3 regions of the Neobacillus sp. 114 genome follow, and region 3 is predicted to be linked to each of the others. Evidence: riboswitches for the same ligand, from Rfam matches in the RefSeq annotation. Region 3 holds a riboswitch; each other region holds the start of a gene.
The links. Region 3 has a riboswitch for S-adenosylmethionine ahead of QNN06_RS16170 (5-methyltetrahydropteroyltriglutamate--homocysteine S-methyltransferase). Riboswitches for the same ligand answer to the same signal wherever they lie in the genome.

Region 1: it holds a riboswitch for S-adenosylmethionine, as region 3 does, so the genes downstream of both, QNN06_RS26010 (methionine biosynthesis PLP-dependent protein) here and QNN06_RS16170 (5-methyltetrahydropteroyltriglutamate--homocysteine S-methyltransferase) in region 3, are expected to answer to the same signal.
Region 2: it holds a riboswitch for S-adenosylmethionine, as region 3 does, so the genes downstream of both, QNN06_RS07440 (methionine ABC transporter ATP-binding protein) here and QNN06_RS16170 (5-methyltetrahydropteroyltriglutamate--homocysteine S-methyltransferase) in region 3, are expected to answer to the same signal.

The regions. Positions count from the first base shown of each region.
Region 1 covers NZ_CP126144.1:5,287,441-5,291,663, reverse strand. Annotated here, with positions in the region: gene metC (cystathionine beta-lyase) at 1-1,147, opposite strand, end outside; gene QNN06_RS26010 (methionine biosynthesis PLP-dependent protein) at 1,147-2,259, opposite strand; SAM riboswitch class I at 2,342-2,456, opposite strand; gene QNN06_RS26005 (lactonase family protein) at 2,598-3,656, opposite strand; gene QNN06_RS26000 (DsbA family protein) at 3,867-4,223, shown strand, end outside.
Region 2 covers NZ_CP126144.1:1,505,720-1,509,942, reverse strand. Annotated here, with positions in the region: gene QNN06_RS07450 (MetQ/NlpA family ABC transporter substrate-binding protein) at 1-93, opposite strand, end outside; gene QNN06_RS07445 (methionine ABC transporter permease) at 116-787, opposite strand; gene QNN06_RS07440 (methionine ABC transporter ATP-binding protein) at 777-1,790, opposite strand; SAM riboswitch class I at 1,888-1,991, opposite strand; gene QNN06_RS07435 (NAD(P)/FAD-dependent oxidoreductase) at 2,188-3,303, opposite strand; gene QNN06_RS07430 (vWA domain-containing protein) at 3,385-3,981, opposite strand; gene QNN06_RS07425 (hypothetical protein) at 4,106-4,223, shown strand, end outside.
Region 3 covers NZ_CP126144.1:3,304,884-3,309,106, forward strand. Annotated here, with positions in the region: gene QNN06_RS16150 (LLM class flavin-dependent oxidoreductase) at 1-288, shown strand, start outside; gene QNN06_RS16155 (SE1832 family protein) at 351-545, opposite strand; gene QNN06_RS16160 (aldolase catalytic domain-containing protein) at 681-1,640, opposite strand; gene QNN06_RS16165 (hypothetical protein) at 1,810-2,013, opposite strand; SAM riboswitch class I at 2,289-2,387, shown strand; gene QNN06_RS16170 (5-methyltetrahydropteroyltriglutamate--homocysteine S-methyltransferase) at 2,469-3,596, shown strand.

The DNA.
Region 1 (4,223 bases), 2.0 Mb from region 3:
TTTCCAAGGCTTGCGAAAAATCCTTCATCAAGTCTTCAGGTTTTTCAAGTCCGACTGAAAGTCGCAACAGACTGTTTTTAATTCCTCGTTTTTCCCTTTCCGCTTGCGGCATGGCAGCATGGGACATTTTTGCCGGATACGACAAAATGGATTCTACAGCACCAAGGCTGACAGCGAAGACAGGAATTTTTACATTTGAAACAAAGGTCCTAAGGGCATCCTCGTCAGCCAGTTCAAATGAAAGAACTGCACCCGCGCCACTTGCCTGCTTCTCCTGCAATTCCTTCTCCGGATGATTTTCGAGCGCTGGGTAATACACTTTTTCGATTAGAGGGTGATTCTCTAGGAATCTGGCGATTTGCAAAGCGGCTTTCTGTGACTGCTCAAGACGGACGTGAAGAGTTTTCAAGCCTCTCATCACAAGCCAGGCGTCTTGTACGCCAAGTACTGCGCCAAACGAATTTTGTAAAAAATAAAGCCTTTTTGCCAGTGCTTCATCCTTAACTACCGCTAGACCCGCGACAACGTCACTATGGCCAGATAAGAATTTGGTGGCACTGTGAAGGACCACATCGGAGCCAAGCTCCAACGGCTTTTGCAGTGCAGGGGTAAGGAAGGTGTTATCAACAAAGGTCAGGGCGTTATGTGCCTTTGCCAGCTGGCTGATGGCCTGTACATCAGTCACCTTCAATAATGGGTTAGATGGTGTTTCTACATAAAATGCTTTTGTATTTGGCCTGATGGCTTGCTTAACCTGATCAAAATCAGTCATATCAACAAAGGTATGTTCAATCCCGAAACGTGTTAGGACCTCAGTGACCATCCTATAGGTTCCGCCGTATACATCCTCAGTAATAACAACGTGATCTCCGGAAGAAAGTAACAGGAAGGCGGTGGAAATGGCAGCCATTCCTGAAGAGAAGGCAAACCCACGGATTCCGCCTTCGAGCTCTGCAATAATATCTTCAAGAGCTTCCCGCGTTGGATTTAAGCTGCGGGCGTAATCGTATTTTCCAAAACTGTCAATTTCAAACTGATGAAAGGTAGATGCGTGCTGGATCGGGACACTGACGGCTCCTGTTTGTGCATCCATTTTATGACGATTATGAAGAAGCCTCGTTTCAAAACTAAATTCTTCGTGTTCCATCACACATTCACTCCTTCAACTAATTTTGCAAGAGCCTGCTCTAGGTCAAAAATGATATCCTCTGCATCTTCAATTCCTACGGAAAAACGCAACAAGCGGTTGCAGACGCCTTTTTCAATCCGAATTTCTTCGGGAATATCAGCGTGGGTTTGGGTCGCCGGATAGGTGATAAAGCTCTCGGTTCCGCCAAGGCTTTCAGCAAATGAAATCAAATTTATGTTTTGCAAAAACGGATTTACCCATGATTCATCTTTTAAACGGAACGAAACCATCCCGCCTCGTCCTGGGTAAAGAACATCTGTTACTGCATCACTATTAGATAGGAACTCGACAACCGCCTTAGCGTTTTTCTCATGTCTTTCCATGCGAAGTGATAATGTTTTCATACCGCGCATTAACAGCCAGGAATCGAATGGGCTTAAAACGGCGCCTGCACCATTATGATGGAAAGCTAATGCTTCACAAAGCTCCTTGCCTTTAGCAACAATGAGTCCGGCAAGAACATCGTTATGTCCTCCAAGGTATTTCGTCGCACTATGCATGACAATGTCTGCACCAAGTGCAATCGGCTGCTGTAGTAGCGGGGTGTAGAAGGTGTTGTCCACTATTAATAATATGCTATGTTCCTTTGCAATTTTTGCCACTGCTGCAATATCTGCCTCCTGCATTAGCGGATTGGTTGGAGTCTCCAAGAAGATAGCTTTCGTCTGTGGAGTTATGCTCTTTTCAACTTCTTCCGGAAAACAGGTATTGACATATTGGCTTTTCAAGCCCCACTTTTGAAATCCTTTTTCCAGCAAACGGTAGGTTCCGCCATATAAATCCTCGCTAACCAGCCATTCATCACCAGACTGAAATAAGGAAAGAATCGTTAAAATTGCCCCCATTCCTGAGCTGCAGGCAAAGCCTTGATCTCCGCCTTCTAAATCGGCGATGGTTTTCTCAAGCAACTGGCGTGTCGGATTTCCAGTTCGAATATAATCAAATCCTGTTGATTGTCCAATCCCCTCGTGGCGGAATGCAGTTGAAAAATATACTGGGGGATTAACGGTTCCTGTTGTAGTTTCACTGCGGTTCCCAATTTGCGCTAGTTTCGTATCGATTTTATACATTTTTGTCTACACTCCTTTTTGATATTAAAAAAAGGCCTTCTATAAGAAGAAGACCTTTGCATGTACAACACATCTGTCACTCTTCTTATCTCGCAAATTAGTAACAATTTGCAGGACTTAGCACCGTTTCAATGTTAAAGACATTGAAGGTTGCTGAGGTGTCACCGGGCCCTTCCCTCAACCTCTCTTGATAAGAACATATTAATATTTAGATTATTTATAAAATTTACTACACTAAATGAATGGTGTCAATGGATTTCTAAGGATTTTGAGTAAGTTTCACGATGTAAGCGCTTCATATCCTTTGCTGGTTCTCCATTAATCCTGGTGACTATTGTTTAAACATGGAGAAACTTCACACATACTGGTTGAGGCACTATTATATCCGACTGAATCAGTGTTAATCGACCAGATATTTCATCCCTCGCAAAAAGCACAAGATTCCCCGATTCCTGATTAGAAGCAACAATAAACTTCTCGGAAGGATCCAGTTCAAAATCCCTCGGCCAATCCCCTTCAGTAGACGTATGCTCAATAAACGTTAACTCACCTGTCTCTCCATTAACACTGAAAACAGCAATACTGTTATGCCCGCGGTTTCCTGCGTACACAAAGCGGCCATCGGAAGAGATATGGATCGCGCTTCCCTGGTTATTCTCTTTAAAGTCCTCTGGAAGAGTAGAAATATATTGCTTTTCAGTAAAATGGCCATTTTCCGGATGATAGGTGAGCACAATTACCTCAGAGCTGAACTCAGTCATTAAATAGGCAAGTTTCCCGTTTGGATGAAATGTCAAATGCCGAGGTCCGCTTCCTGCTTTTAATGGCAATAGTTTCACTTTTGTAAGGGTTCCGTCGTCGTCGACCTTATAGGTGATCAGCGCATCAGTTCCCAATTCGACAACCGCTAAGTATTTTTCATCAGGGGTAAGCCCGGCATAATGGGTATGGGCTTTTTCCTGCCTTGGGTCCGGCCCTCGGCCTTCATGTTTTATACTTGAAGCCGTAGGCTGAACAGATCCGTCTTCCCCGTTAACAAGGTGAGACTCGACAGTACCTTTATGATAATTGGTGGTAAAGACGTAATTCCGCTGGCTGTCCACACTAACGTGGCAAGGCGGTGAACCTGGCGTCATTTGCCGGTTTATAGCTGTCAGCTCCCCGTTATCATTAATTGAAAATGCCGCAATGCCGCCAACTTCCCCCTCTTTCCCCACAGAATAAAGAAAACGATTATCATTGCTAATCGTTAAGTATGTAGGGTTTTCTAGCTCCGCTGCCACTTTCACATTTTCAATCTTCCCTTCCCCAGTATTTAAGGTAAAGGAGTAGATTCCTTTGCTGTCTCCCTTTGTATAGGTACCGATATAACCCATATAGCTGTTGTTATTCGTCATATTCGTGCTCCTTTATATTCATAATCTAACTTATTTTATCAATTTTAGTTGAAAGTTATAAAAAATAACAACTTTAATAACTGTAAGTGTCAACAACACCTATAAAGTCGGAATCAATTATTTGATTTATTACAATAGATAAGTAATATTAAAACTATCTGGGAAAATAAATTTATCTCATAAATAATAGTTTTTTGAAGGAGTCTGATCATGGCAAATAATAAAAAAGCAAATACAAAGAATTCATCCTCAAAGTTTATTTTTTGGGTAGTCGGCTTAATTGCCGTTGGGGTTTTGGCACTTATTTTTTTAGGCAACCACTCCAAGGATAAAGAAGCAGTTAAATCAAATGAGATTGACTACAGCCATCAGCCATTTTTGGGTAAGGAATCCGCTCCAGTATCTATCATTGAATTTGGGGATTATAAATGTCCGTATTGTAAGGAGTTTTCTGCATCCGCTGTTCCGTTTATTGAAAAGGAACTGGTCGATACGGGAAAGGCTAAATTCTACTTCTTTAATGATTCCTTTATAAACGTCGATTCTGAGCGTTCGGCCAAATTTGCG
Region 2 (4,223 bases), 1.8 Mb from region 3:
CTTGCCGCTAGCTGCTTTTTCTTCGGAGTTTCCGCAAGCTGCCAACGCGAATACTACGCATAGTAATATAATGCTTGTTAACCATTTTTTCATTGTAATTTTCCCCTTTTCCTGTTTATCTTTTATCTACAACTTTGGCGATGTAATCGCCAAGAAGCTGAATGACCTGAACTAAAATAATTAAGATTAAAACTGTTGAAATCATGATGGTATTGTCGTACCGGTAATAACCGAAGCGAATCGCCAAGTCTCCAATACCGCCGCCGCCGACTGTTCCGGCCATGGCGGAAAATCCTACTAAACTTATTAATGTTAAGGTTACACCTGAGATGATTCCGGATCTTGCTTCAAGTAATAGGACATCTTTGATAATCATCCAAGGTGTTGCCCCAGCAGCAATGGCCGCTTCGATTACGCCTTTATCGATTTCTCTTAGAGCATTTTCTACGATTCTTGCGAAAAAAGGAATTGCCGCTACTGATAATGAAACACTAGCTGCAGTTGGACCGATGGTTGTGCTGACAAGTAAGTTCGTTAGTGGGAGCAATGCCACCAACAATATAATGAAAGGAATCGACCGGACCATGTTGACGACAAAACCCAAGATATTTTGGACCATACGATTTTCTAGAAATAATCCTTTGTCGGTTATGTAAAGCAGGATCCCAACAGGAAGTCCGATAACTGTTGAAACAACCAACGAGATAGCAATCATATAGATGGTTTGAAAAAATGCTTTATTGATATCCGGAATAAGCTCCATTAGATGTGCAAAATCAAAGCCCATTGCGTAACACCTCCACTTGTGCGGCCCGGTTTTCAATGTATTGAAGGGCTTTTTCGATTTCTTGTTTTTGTCCTTTTAGCTCCATAATAAATATGCCAAGCGGTAATTCTTGAATATATTCAATAGATCCATGTAGGAAATTACCCTTAAGGTTAAATTGTTGAAGGGTATCAGAAATGACTCCTTCTCCAGCAACCTTCCCTCTAAAAGTAACCTTAACGATTGGCCCTTCACAGCCATTTAAAATTACTTCTGGGATTTCAAGGGTTACGACACTCTCAATAAATTCTTTGGTGAGTGCTGCCTGTGGATTAGCAAAAATATCGTATACTGAACCATCTTCTATGACTTTTCCATCCTGCATAATCGCCATACGGCTGCAGATTTCTTTAACAACATCCATCTCGTGCGTGATTAAAACGATAGTGATGTTGAGTTCTTTATTGATTTTTTTCAGCAGATTGAGTATCGACTTTGTTGTCGTAGGGTCAAGTGCTGATGTTGCTTCGTCACATAAAAGCACCTTCGGATTATTTGCAAGAGCCCTTGCAATACCGACCCGCTGTTTTTGACCGCCACTTAGCTGTGACGGATAGACATCACGCTTATCGGAAAGACCAACCATTTTGAGTAGTTCCTCTACTCTCTGCTTTACCTGGTCTTTAGGGTAGTTCGCTGCCTTTAAAGAGAAAGAAATATTTTCATAGACTGTTTTTTGGCTGATTAGGTAAAAGTGTTGAAAAATCATGCCTATTTTTAAACGTGAAGATCGTAATTGCTCGCCTTTTAGGGATGTCAGGTCAGTGCCATCGACCGTTATACTGCCAGAGGTTGGCCGCTCTAAAAGATTGATACAACGAAGCAGCGAGCTTTTTCCAGCACCGGAATAGCCAACAATGCCAAAGATTTCGCCTTCTTTTACGGTGAGTGAAACGTTATCCACACCTTTTACTTCACCTTTTTTTGTTTTGTAAACTTTAGTAAGGTTTTTTATTTCAATCATACTGATTACCTCATTTTTCCGATATCTAAACTAGACTTTATACCCAAATAAAAAGCCCCTTTCATTCTGAAAGGAGCATCGAAATAAACATCTCGGTAGCTTATCTTTCAGAATGAAATCATTCTGCAGGAATTGGCACCTTCCCAATCGGGGGTTGCCGGACGTCATCGGGCCATGTCCCTCGGTCGCTCTGGATAAGAAAATTAAATTAACAAATAATTAAGTTATATTAAGATACTACAAATCTATTCTTATTTTGTCAATCATCTAAATTATAATGCAATTTATCCGACAGCGTTTTCAATATTGCCATATCAACATATTATTTAAAAAAATAATTTTTTTATTAGACTAGAAAAGAGCTTTTCGCATGAAAAGCTCTTTGTATTATTTAACATTACGTTAATGCACCAGCAACACTATAGTTAATTAAATCAATCTCCGTCTGTTTATCAAGTGCTAATTTAGCTAGTTCAGCTCCTAGATAAGGTCCGCTAGTTAGCCCGGAAGAACCTAGGCCATTTGCCACTAACATCCCTTCAAAACTAGGCAATCCACCTATTATGGGAAGAAAACCTGGTGTAAAAGGCCTGAAACCTACCCTAGTTTCCAAAATTGTTCCACCGGCAAGACCTGGTGCAATCGCTAAAGCTTTATTTAAGATTTCTTGGACTCCTCCAGCCGTTACTCGATTATCAAATCCTGCATCATTTTCGTGTGTAGCTCCTATTACTACACGACCATCTGCAAATGAGAGTATATATTGGTCAGATGGCGGCATGACAACCGGCCATGAGTTAGTATCCATGTCTGACAACTGTAAATGAATTATTTGCGCCTTTTGTGGCCTTACCAAAAATTCAACTCCCAGTGGTCCCAAAAGTTCTTTTGCCCATGCTCCTGCTGTGACGATAACTTGATCAGCAAAAAATAATTTTTCAGACACTTTAACCCCTTGGACTTTATTATCGTTACTAATTAATGAGGCATCCCCTTTAATAACTTGGGCCCCATGCTTTACTGCAGCGTTTACAAGTGCATTACGTAAAGCACGGCCATTTACACGTGCCCCGCCACTAACATAAACTGCACCAAATTCCTCGGACAAAGCTGGAAACAGTCGATTCGTTTCGGTTGGAGACAAGATAGTAATCTCACCTATTTCAGGAGCATCCTCCCGGCGGACTCGCGCACGTTCCGCCATTTGTTCTAACTTTTTAGTATCAGAATGAATACTTAATGCCCCAACTCCTTTATAACCCGTATCTTTTTCCCCATCTGCTTCTAACTGTGTAATTAATTCTGGGTAATACCGCGCCCCGCCTTTAACCAACTGATACCAAGCTTTATTACGTCGTTGGGACAACCATGGGCAAACAATCCCTGCAGCTGCGTCAGTGGCTTGCCCATGGTCTTGCCGGTCCACTATGATAACTTCTGCCCCCCATTTGGCAAGGTGATAAGCAGTGGATGCCCCGAGTATTCCTGCACCAATTACAATTACCTTTTGCATAACTCACCTCAAAACAAAAACTCAGTCGTATAGACTGAGCAAAATAGATACTATATATTTTACAACAAATACACTACTGCTTTAAAGTTTCCTTGTGCGCAGCCTTCTCTCCATTACTTGCTCACACACCATATTATACATAACCTCAACACCTTTTTCAGATGCCTCAAAGTTAAAGGCATTTTCAACGTCTATTCCTAAGCTATCCGCTTCCTTCGCAGCATCTATGTTTGCTCCTAAAAAGATAAACTCCCAATTGTATTTCTCCTGCTGATGTCTTAATAGCTCTTTCACTTTTTCATAGGTGAATTCAGAGCTTGCATTCTCCATTCCGTCAGTCGTGATAACAAATATCACCTTGCCAGGCCGCTTATTCTCATCTTTTTTGGATAATCGATATCCTACATCTAGAATTGTTTTCCCCACTGCATCCAACAATGCTGTCATACCTCTTACATAGTAATCCTGATCCGTAAGTTTAGCCTTCTTTGCCTCAATTCCATTCCAAAGTATTTCATATTGGTCATCAAATAACACGGCTGTAACCAACGTGTCACCCTTTAGCTTCCTCTGTTTTTCAATAAACCCGTTAAATCCGCCAATTGTGTCACTTTCAAGTCCTGCCATTGACCCGCTACGGTCAAGCAGGAAAATAATTTCAGTCAAATTCGTGTTCATCTCTATCATCCTTTCCATATTGTTTATAAAATAATAATAGAAATTTTCATTTGAAAATTGGTCGCCTTGAAAGCGACATTTCAAGGGAGAGAGAAATATGCTGAATAAACAACTATTAATTTAATTGCAGGAATATGTTGAAAGAAACTTAAACTTCCTTACTTACTCAATGATGGAGTCTAATGAAAAACATAGTATTGGGTTAGAAGATTTTATTAAAAATAAGCGCCAGCCGACCTTCA
Region 3 (4,223 bases):
ATCGCGTTGAGTAATTTTATTTGGGCATTGCAAAAGGAAAATGGCGAAGGTCTGTATGTGCCTTCTATCCAGGAAGCCAAGCAATACGAACTCAATGAAAAAGAACTAGAAAAACTAGCAGCGGTGAAAAAGAGAATGATCATCGGCAATCCACTGGAGGTAAAAAGGAAACTTGAGCAGTTACAAGCTTCATATAATGCGGATGAAATTATGATTTTAACGATTACTCATTCTCCGAAGGACCGCATTAAATCCTATAGACTTATCGCTGAAAAAGTACTTTTATAACTGTTTAATACGGGTCTATTGAAAAGAGACCATTATTTCGATGGTCTCTTGAAATGAAGTTATTATTTTTGTGTTTGCCCCGCTATTTGTCGTAATAATTGATTAAGAGAATTTAACTCCTCTTCAATTTCAGATAGTCGTTTTTCCAACGGTGCTATGTTTCCTTTTACATACTCTAATTTTTCTAGATTATGTTGCAACTGTAAGTATTCGTCTTTCAACTCTAAAATTTTATACTCAATCTGTTTTTTATCCATTATCGGTTTCACTCTCCATAAGTCTTAAATCTTCTTTCTATGATTACAAATCCGATGTATTTTCGCTACTAATCTGCCCAGTTGCTTTAGTCCCTAAAAAAAGAACCGCCCGCAGGCGGCTGTAGATTTAATTAACTACCTAGTTGTAGTTGCTAAAGTTGCTTCAGGTGTTGTTACCTTGTCATAGAAGTCAACGAATTTGTCACGCTCATCACTATTTCGATAAGCCATTGCCACCCGCGGATGCTCATTAAGGACACCAGAGATCATATAAGGAATGATATAGCCCCATTCCCATTTTTCTCTCATTTCTAACATGTGCTTTTCGATTACACCAAGTAACGGTTTAAGTTCATAGCTGGGTTTTTTTATGTAGCTGACAAGAAGCTCTGTATTGCAGTTCCCTGCCGCCCGTCCCATGCCGTAAACAGATGAATCCAGGAAGGTAACTCCATTTTGATGTGCAGTCAATGTATTGGCAAATGCTAACTGCAAATTGTTATGTGTATGAATACCAAGCTGCTTGTTAGGGAGCATAGCTTGAAACTTTTTCACTTGATGCGCAATATCTGCCGGATCTAAACTTCCAAAAGAGTCAACAATATACACAACATCTACTGGACTTTCTTTGACCATTTCCATGGCTTCAATAAGCTTCTGTTCAGGCACACTGGACAAAGCCATAATATTGAGTGAAGTCTCATATCCTAAATCATGGAACATTTGGACAAGCTCCAGCCCTTTGTCCACTTCACGGATATAGCAGGCTACCCGGATCATGTCCAACACACTTTGCTCGCGAGGCAGGATATCGTTGGGATCGACACGACCAATATCTACGAGAGCAGATAGCTTCGTGAACTTTTTCTCAGGAATGATTTCTTTCAGAAATTGATCATCTAGAAATCTCCATGGATTAGGCTCAGTTGCATTCAGTAGCTTTGCGGAGTTTTTATAGCCAATCTCCATATACTCAACGCCGGCCGCACTTAGTCCATTATATAAATCCTGGACAAATTCGACACTGAAATCCCAATTGTTAACTAAACCCCCATCACGGATCGTACAATCTAGTATTTTGCTGCGATGTTCCATAATTTTAAATTCCCCCTGTGGTTATGCTCATTAGTTATATAATTATAATTATAATTTGAATATATATACCATGTTCCTTTTATTGGTGTCAAACTTACATTTCAACACTTCCGGAAATATTTGATAATATTAGTTACAGCATTTCTATATTAATATTCCTATTATTTTTTCACTTGGCCCCAATATTTTGACGCCGCATCTGTCTATTTCTTTGTAATTCACTTTGTTTCCATATGTATTTTTGCATATATACCCGTAGCACGTCATTCATTGACTTACCATTCTTTTCAACAGCATCTAAAAAACCTTGTAATATCTTTTCTGGTATTTCAAAATTTACTTCTACATTTTTGTTTCTTAGTTCCTGACACATTAATATACCTCCTGACAGACCGATATATCCATTTTTCCTGGGTAGTCACAAAGGGATGAATATTTAGAATATTTTATAAAAACTATCATATCAGTTGAAAACGCGTACATTTTCATATACTTTTCGACAAATTACGACATGATTTTAGAATCCATAATGCAGCGGGATTTCCTCATGCATCATTGAGGCATGAGAACCGTCCCCGTGCATCAGATTTTTGTTGACAGAAAATCAGAACAGGTGTATCTTTACTGTTAATTAAATATTTTTGAATATTCTTATCAAGAGAGGTGGAGGGACTGGCCCTTTGAAGCCTCGGCAGCAGACACGTTAGTACTGTGCCAATTCCAGAAGCGAGTGCTTGAAGATAAGAAGAGATTTGTAATGTCTATTACCCCCTCTTCTTATTTATGAGAAGAGGGTTTTTTAGTACACCGAGAAAGAAGGAATAATTAATGACAACGACACTAGTTAAAACTCCATTTAAAGCTGACCATGTAGGGAGTTTCCTTAGAACAGAACCAATTAAAGAAGCAAGAAAGGCTTTTGCAAATGGGGAGATTAATGCAGCTGCCCTGAAGGTTGTTGAGGATCAAGAAATTGAGAAATTGGTTCAAAACCAAATTGAGGCAGGCTTAAAATCCATCACAGACGGTGAGTTTAGACGTTCGTGGTGGCACCTGGACTTCTTGGCAGGTTTGGAAGGTGTAGAGTTCTTTGAAAATGAATATATCAGCAACTTCAAGGGTGCTCAAACGAGAAATAGCGCTATTAAAGTAGTGGGCAAAGTCGACTTTAATGATCATTATATGCTGGAGCATTTCAAGTTTTTAAAGCAGGCAGTTGAAAAGTATGGCGATGGCAGTCAAGTGGCGAAGTTCTCGATCCCTAGCCCGAACATGTTGTTTACGAGAATTCAGGGCGATGAGTACTACAATGGCAACAGTGAGCAGTTTTTCAAAGATACCGTAGCTGCTTATCAAAAAGCCATCCAGGCTTTCTATGATGCTGGCTGCCGTTACTTGCAATTAGACGACACATCTTGGATTGATTTTGTTTCAGAAGAGCGGATCAATGCAGTGGTTGAAAAAGTTGGCTTGGATGTACATGAAATCATTAAAACCAGAGTAAGTGCAATCAATGAAACCATTGCCAATAAGCCGGAAGATTTGACAATTACCATGCATATTTGCCGCGGCAACTTCAGATCTACCTACATCACAAGCGGCGGGTACGATCAAATTTCCGATGCCATTTTCGCTGAGCTAAATGTGGACGGGCTATTCTTAGAGTATGATGATCAACGTTCTGGTGACTTCGAACCTTTAAAAGGCTTCAAGCGTCCTAACCTAACCGTTGTACTAGGATTATTTACATCTAAATTCCCAGAGCTTGAGGATCCAGAATCCATTAAAGCGAGAATTAAAGAAGCTAGTCAATTCATTCCATTGGAAAACTTGGCAGTTAGCCCTCAATGCGGTTTTGCCAGCACGGAAGAAGGAAACATTTTAACTGAAGAAGAACAATGGAATAAGATTAAACATGTTGTAAATATTGCTAAGGATGTTTGGGGAACCATTTAAACCCTATCTGAAAGGCCGCCTTCCATTTGGATTATGGAAGGCGGCCTTTTTTTGATTGGCTGTTTTTGTAAACAATGTGTCTCTAAGATACCATCTGAATTAGGAAATTTACCCAAACACTTGGGTGCCTATTGGTTGCCCTTGCCAACCATTTTGTTCGGTTTCAGTCATCCATACCCTTTATTGGTTACCGTACCACCGTATTTTTTTTCAGTTTCGGTCACCCATACCCTTTATTGGTTACCGGATTGTCTCATTTTTTGGGGGGGGCGGTCACCCATACGCTTTATTGGTTACCGTACCAACATATTTTTTTCGGTTTCGGTCACCCATACCCTTTATTGGTTACCGTACCAACATATTTTTTTCGGTTTCGGTCACCCATACCCTTTATTGGTTACCGTACCAACGTATTTTTTTCGGTTTCGGTCACCCATACCCTTTATTGGTTACCGTACCAACGTATTTTTTTCGGTTTCGGTCACCCATACCCTTTATTGGTTACCGTGCCAACGTATTTTTTTCGGTTTCGGTCACCCATACCCTTTATTGGTTACCGTACCAACATATTTTTTTCGGTTTCGGTCACCCATACCCTTTATTGGTTACCGTACCAACGTATTTTTT